Regions from separate parts of the Micromonospora sp. NPDC048830 genome, predicted to be linked through region 1. Evidence: riboswitches for the same ligand, from Rfam matches in the RefSeq annotation. Region 1 holds a riboswitch; the other holds the start of a gene.

The links. A riboswitch is a leader RNA that binds a small molecule or an ion and turns the genes downstream of it on or off. The one in region 1 is predicted to bind S-adenosylmethionine.
Region 2: it holds a riboswitch for S-adenosylmethionine, as region 1 does, so the genes downstream of both, ACGFIZ_RS11630 (ABC transporter substrate-binding protein) here and thrC (threonine synthase) in region 1, are expected to answer to the same signal.

What each region holds. Positions count from the first base shown of each region.
Region 1 covers NZ_JBICUP010000004.1:32,044-35,547, reverse strand. The annotation lists gene ACGFIZ_RS05485 (alpha/beta fold hydrolase) at 1-842, shown strand, start outside; gene ACGFIZ_RS05480 (ABC transporter permease) at 842-1,714, shown strand; gene ACGFIZ_RS05475 (hypothetical protein) at 1,730-1,906, shown strand; SAM riboswitch class I at 2,034-2,164, shown strand; gene thrC (threonine synthase) at 2,176-3,462, shown strand.
Region 2 covers NZ_JBICUP010000010.1:4,182-7,685, reverse strand. The annotation lists gene ACGFIZ_RS11640 (amino acid ABC transporter ATP-binding protein) at 1-700, opposite strand, end outside; gene ACGFIZ_RS11635 (amino acid ABC transporter permease) at 697-1,533, opposite strand; gene ACGFIZ_RS11630 (ABC transporter substrate-binding protein) at 1,568-2,464, opposite strand; SAM riboswitch class IV at 2,712-2,823, opposite strand; gene ACGFIZ_RS11625 (peptidoglycan-binding protein) at 3,274-3,504, opposite strand, start outside.

The DNA.
Region 1 (3,504 bases):
TGCACCCCGGCCAGGTGGTCGGCCTGCTCGGGCCGAACGGGGCGGGCAAGACCACCACGCTGCGGGTGCTGATGGGGCTGACCCAGCCGACGGCGGGGGAGATCTACGTCTTCGGCCGGCGGCTGGTGCCCGGCTCGCCGGTGCTGTCCCGGATCGGCGCGCTGGTCGAGGGGCCCGGCTTCCTGCCGCACCTGTCCGGGCTGGACAACCTGAGGGCGTACTGGCGGGCCACCGGCCGGCCGTGGGCGGACGCGCACTTCGACGAGGCGCTGGAGATCGCCGGGCTGGGCGACTCGGTGCACCGCAGGACGCGCAAGTACAGCCACGGGATGCGGCAGCGGCTGGCCATCGCCCAGGCCATGCTCGGCCTGCCCGAGCTGCTGGTGCTGGACGAGCCGACGGACGGGCTGGACCCGCCGCAGATCGCCGAGATGCGCCGGGTGCTCCAGCGCTACGCCACCGACGGCCGGGCGGTGCTGGTCTCCAGCCACCTGCTCGCCGAGGTGGAGCAGACCTGCACCCACGCCGTGGTGGTCAACAAGGGGCGGATCGTGGCGTCCGGCCCGGTGGAGGAGATCGTCGGCGAGTCGCCGAGCGTGCTGTTCGACGTGACCGACCCGGACGCGGCGCGGACCGTGCTGGGCCGGCTCGACGGGGTCCGGGTGCTGCCGGACTCCGACGGGCACCTGGTGGTGGACACCAACGGCACCGCGCGCAGCGAGGTGGTGGCCGAGCTGGTCCGGGCCGGGATCGGGGTGGACCGGGTGGTGCCGCGGCGCCGCCTGGAGGACGCGTTCCTCGCCCTGGTGGGCGAGAACTCTCGGGGAAGCGGGGACCGGTGATGGCGCAGTCGTCTTCCATGGTGGGCGCGGCGGCCGGGTACCGCCCGTCGGCCACGCTGCCGTTCGGGGCGGAGTTCCGCCGGCAGGCGTCCCGGCGACGTACCCAGCTCGCGTTGGGGTTCATGGTGCTGCTGCCGCTGATCATCCTGGTCGCGTTCCAGTTCGACTCCGGGGACGACGACCGGGGCGGCCGGGGCGAGTTCTCCAGCATGTCCGAGCTGGCCACCTCGGGCGGGCTGAACTTCACCCTGTTCTCGCTGCTGGTGTCGGCGTCGTTCCTGCTGGTCGTGGTGGTGGCGCTGTTCTTCGGGGACACGGTGGCCAGCGAGGCGAGCTGGGGGAGCCTGCGGTACCTGCTCGCCGTGCCGGTGCCCCGGGCCCGGCTGCTGACGGTGAAGCTGCTGGTGGCGCTCGCGTACGCGGGGCTGGCGCTCGTGCTGCTCGCCGGCACCGCCCTGGCCGCCGGCACCCTCCGGTACGGCTGGGAGCCGCTGCGCAGCCAGGTCGCGGCCCAGTTGGAGCCGGGCGAGGGGCTGCTGCGGCTGCTGGCGGTGCTCGGCTACCTGGCGGTCGTCCTGCTGGCGGTGGCCGGGCTGGCGTTCCTGCTGTCGGTGGTCACGGACGCGGCGCTCGGCGCGGTCGGCGGGGCGGTGCTGCTCTGGATCCTCTCCAGCATCCTGGACCAGATCACCGCGCTCGGTGCGCTGCGCGCCTTCCTGCCGACCCACTACAGCACCGCCTGGTTGGGGCTGCTGTCGACGCCGGTGCAGACGGACGACGTGGTGCGCGGCTGCATCTCGGCGATCGGCTACGCCACCGTCTTCTGGTCGCTAGCGTACTGGCGGTTCACCCGCAAGGACATCACGAGCTGACCGTACGGGCACGGGATGTCGTCGCTGTTCGGCCTGTTCGGCGGGGCGCGGGGCACCGGGCAGGCGGTGCCGGTCGGCCAGTGGCCGGGCTGGTGGGCCGCGCTGATCCAACCCGTCTGCGGCGCGCTGGTGCTGGTCGGGCTCCTCCCCCGCCCGCTGATCCACCGGGCGACGACAACTTCCGGGAGGTAGTGGCCTCAGCCGGCGACGAGGCCACTACTTCCCTGAAGTTGTGCGGACACTGCGGCGCAGCTCACAGGGTGGGAAGAACGGGTGGCGGCCCGGGAGGACCGTCGTAGACTCGGCGGCACAACTGCATACCTCATCCAGAGGGGCTGAGGGACACGGCCCGAAGACGCCCCGGCAACCACCCACGCGCTCGACGACGAGCGGCGCGGGCAGGTGCCAATTCCGTCCCCGCCGCAGGGTGCGGTGTGGGGAAGATGAGAGGACCCCTCGACATGACGTCGACCCTCGCCGCGTCCGGCATCGACACCACCGCCAGCCCCGCCCGCGCCCTGGTCTGCCGGGCCTGTCAGGCCCGCTACCCGCTCGCCGCGCAGCACGCCTGTTACGAGTGTTTCGGCCCGCTGGAGGTCGACTACGACCCGGCCGCCCTGGCCCGCGTCACCCGCGAGCAGATCGAGGCCGGCCCCCGCAACCTGTGGCGGTACGCCGCCCTGCTCCCGGCCGGCCAGGACCCGGCCGCCCGGGTGACCCTCGACCCGGGGCTGACCCCGCTGGTCGCCGCCCCGCACCTGGCCGCCGAGCTGGGGATCACCGCCCCGCTCTGGGTCAAGGACGACAGCGCCAACCCCACCCACTCGTTCAAGGACCGGGTCGTCTCGGTGGCGTTGACCGCGGCCCGGGCGCTCGGCTTCACCCGGTTCGCCTGCGCGTCCACGGGCAACCTGGCCAACTCCGTCGCAGCGCACGCCGCCCGCGCCGGGGTCCCGTCCGTCGTGTTCATTCCGAGCGACCTGGAGCAGGGCAAGGTGATCACCACCGCCGTCTACGGCGGCGAGCTGGTCGCCATCGACGGTTCGTACGACGACGTGAACCGGCTCTGCGGCGAGCTGGTGGAGACCGACGAGTTCGAGGACACGGCGTTCGTCAACGTCAACGTCCGGCCGTACTACGCCGAGGGCTCCAAGACCCTCGGGTACGAGGTGGCCGAGCAGCTCGGCTGGCGCATCCCGGCCCAGGTGGTCATCCCGATGGCCAGCGGGGAACTGCTCACGAAGGTCGACAAGGCGTTCAGCGAGCTGGTCGAGATCGGTCTGGTCGAGGCGCCGGCCGGCGGCTGGAAGGTGTTCGGCGCCCAGTCCGCCGGCTGCAACCCGATCGCCACCGCCCTGCACGCCGGCAGCGACACCATCACCCCCGTCAAGCCCACCGGCATCGCCAAGTCGCTGAACATCGGCGACCCGGCCGCCGGCCTGTACGCGCTGGAGGCCGTCCGGCGCACCGGCGGGTGGATGGAGTACGCCGACGACGACGAGATCCGCGGGGGCATCCGCCTGCTGGCCCGGACGGCCGGCGTCTTCGCCGAGACGGCGGGCGGGGTGACCGTGGCGGTGCTGCGCAAGCTGGTCGAGTCCGGCCGGCTCGACCCGACGGCGGAGACGGTGGTGTTCAACACCGGCGAGGGCCTGAAGACCCTCGACGCGGTCGCCGGCCAGGTCGGCCCGACCCACCGGATCAGGCCGTCCCTGCGCGCCGCCCGCGACGCCGGCCTCCTCGGCTGACCCACCCACCCCGACCCACCCCGCCGGCGCCCCCACCCGCCA
Region 2 (3,504 bases), on a different contig from region 1:
GGCGCTCGAAGATCGCGGCGGGTTCGCCGGCCTCCAGCACCACGCCGCCGTCCATGAACGCCACCGTGTCGGCGACCTCGCGGGCGAAGCCCATCTCGTGGGTCACCACCACCATGGTCATCCCGCCCGCCGACAGTTCGGCCATGATGCCCAGCACGCCCTTGACCAGCTCCGGGTCGAGCGCCGACGTCGCCTCGTCGAAGAGCATCACCTGCGGCTGCAACGCCAGCGCCCGGGCGATCGCCACCCGCTGCTGCTGCCCGCCGGACAGGTGCGCCGGCCGGGCGTCGGCCTTGCCGGCCAGCCCGACCCGCTCCAGTTGGGCGCGGGCCACCTGCACGGCCTCGTCGTCGCCGAGGCGCCTGATCCGGCGCAGCGCCAGGGTGATGTTGCGCAGCACGGTCATGTGCGGGAACAGGTTGAACTGCTGGAAGACCATTCCGACCCGCTGGCGCAGCGCGTCCGGGTCGTCGCCCAGCACACTGCGCCCGTCCAGCAGCACGTCGCCCCGGTCGGGCTCGAGCAGCCGGTTGATGGTGCGCAGCAGCGTGGACTTGCCGGAGCCGGACGGCCCGATGACGCAGGCCGTGCCGCCCCGGGCGACGTCCAGGCTCGCGCCGCGCAGCACCCGGTTGGCGCCGAAGGCGAGGTGCACGTCCCGGACGCTCAGGCTGACCGGCGCGCTCGTGACGGTGCTCATCGGTGCTCCCTTCCTGCCGGGCCGCCGACCGCGGCCTCCCCGGGCAGCGCGGTCTCGCCGGCCAGCGCCAGCCCGCCGTCGTCGTCGGCCGCGACGTCGTCTGGGACACCCCCACCCAACAGTTCGGCCGGGCGCCCCTGCCGCAGCCGCCGGTCGATCCAGTTGACCGCGTGGGTCAACGGCACGGTCAGCGCCAGGTAGAACAGGCCCGCCAGCAGCAGCGCGGACTCGTTGCCGGTGTTCGCCGCGTGGTCCTGCCCGATCCGGAACAGCTCCCGCTGGCTGGCGACGAGGCCCAGGAAGTAGACCAGGCTGGAGTCCTTGATCAGCGCGATGAGCTGGTTGACCCACGCCGGCAGCACGCGGCGCACGCCCTGCGGGATGATCACCAGCCGCATCGCCTCGCCCCAGGAGAAGCCCAGCGCCCGGGCGCCCTCCAGCTGCGCGGCCTCCACGCTCTGGATGCCGGACCGGAAGATCTCCCCGATGTACGCCGCGGCGATCAGCGACAGCGCCAGGATGCCCAGCGGGTACGGGTTGGGACCCCACACCTGCATGCCCAGCGGCGCCAGCCCGACGCCGATGAGCAGGATCGTCGCCGCGGCGGGCAGCCCCCGGAAGACGTCGGTGTAGACCCGGGCCGGCCAGCGCAGCCACCGGGTACGGGAGATGCCGGCCACGGCCAGCAGCATGCCCAGCAGCGAGCCGAGCAGGGCGGCCGAGATCGCCAGGATCAGCGTGTTGGGCAGCCCGACCGTCAGCATCTCGGGCAGCGCCACGCGCATCGAGTCCCAGTCGAAGAACGTCTCCCACAGGGTGCTCAGTGGATCCATCGTCCCGTCCGTCCCGCTCGCTCGTCACGTACCGTCAGGAAGCCGCCGAGGCGGACGCCGACGGCGCGGCCGTCCCGGACGGCTCGGTCGCCGCCGACGGGACCGGCACGGTGCCGCTGCCCGGCTTGAAGTCGGCCGGGATCGGGCGGCCCGGGTAGTACTGGGCCTGCAGCCGGCTCCAGGTGCCGTCGGCGATGACCTCGTCGAGGCCCTTGTTGAGCACCTCGCGCAGCTTGTCGTTGCCCTTGGCCACCGCGTACGCGGTCGGGGCGGGGCTGAGCTGCTTCGCCGCCACCTTGATCTTGCCCCCGCTGTCGGCGGCGGTCTTCTCGCCGATCTCGGCCGGGGCGATCCACGCGTCGGCGGTGCCGGCTTTGAGCTGGTTGAGCGCGCCGTTGTAGTCGGGCACCCGCACCGGGTTCAGGTTCTGCCCGGTGGCGTAGTCGTCCTGCACGGTGCCCTGCACGACCACGACCCGCTTGCCCGCGAGCTGGTCGAAGCCGGTGATCGAGGAGCCGGCCGGGACGTCGAGGCCGAAGTAGCCGAAGTCGTAGCCGTTGCCGAAGTCGACGGTCTTCTTCCGCGCCTCGGTGATGGTGATCGACGAGCTGCCGACGTCGAACTTGTGGTTGTTGACCTGCGACAGCAGTGCGGAGAAGTCGGTGCCGACGAACTCCACCCTCAGGCCGATCTTCGCCGCGACCGCGGTGAGCAGGTCGTTGTCGAAGCCGGTGAACGTGCCGTCCTTCAGGTAGACGTTCGGCGGGGCGTCGGTGAGCGTGCCGGTGCGCAGCACGCCGGCCTGGAGTAGGCCGTACGGGTTGTCCGCCGCGTTCGGGGCGTCGTCGCCGCAGGCGGTCAGCGCCCCGGCGGCGAGGACGGCGGCGGCGCCGAGGGCGGCGACCTTGGTCAGGGCAGGAAGGAATCGCACAGGTGTCTCCTGGATCGGGAAAACGGCACGCCGCCGGCCGCCGAGGACGGCGCCGGGTGGGCGTACCGGGAGGGGTTGCCGGAAGGGGGCGCTCAGCGCGAGGTGCGGCGACAGCCGGCGCTGCACATTCGCATCAGGTCCACGTGCCGGCGCCTGACCATCGCGACGCGGGGGAGCGGGGCTCCGGCCGGCGGGCAGAGGTGGTAGGCAGACATGGCTCTCCAGGGTCGGTGATGACCTGGGGACCAGGCCACGCTTGCACCGGTGACACTCCGGTGCCTGGTCTTCACCCGGGGCACCCCACCGCGGAGGAGGGTTGCCGGCCAGCGAGCCGGGGCTTGGCGCTGGCGCTCATGACCTGCACCGACAGTAACAGGGCACCCGGGCCGCCCGTCCAGCCGATATGACCACGCTCACGCGCTGTGACCGGACGGGTGGTCGGCGTCCACCGCCGGTAGCGCCGTTCTCGCCGTCGGCTTCGCCGAGCGCGGTCGGCGCGCCGCCGAGCTGCTGCTACAGCGGATCGCCGAGCCCGGCCTGCCGCCCCGCCGCGAGCAGGTCCCGCCGCGCCTGGTCGTCCGCGCCTTCAGCGCCGCGCCGACGGTCGCGGTAACCGAGCCGCTGGAGCTGGGGGCGCGTGGACGCTGATCGCCCGCACCGCCCCGCGTACCCGCAGGTGGCGGCGTGCCCGCGGCGCGCGACCGCCCGACGCCGCCCGGGGGCCCGGTCCTGCCCGGCCCGTCGCCCGCCGGAGCGGGCGGCGGCGCGGGCGGCGGCGCGGGTGACCCCCCACGCCGCCGCCCGCGGCGTCAGTCCGCCTGGAACGACGGGCGGACGACGCCGCCGACGAGCGCGCACCAGGTGTTCGTGTCGACCTTGCCGTTCGGCTCCAGGCCGTGCAGCCGCTGCAGGTCCTGGACGGCCTTCTTGGTGGCGTAGTCGAACTGGCCGCTCACGGCGACGTCGGCCCAGCCCTTCATGTTCAGCATGAACTGGGCGGCGCTGACCGGGGCGCCGGTGGCGTCCTTCTCCAGCTCCGG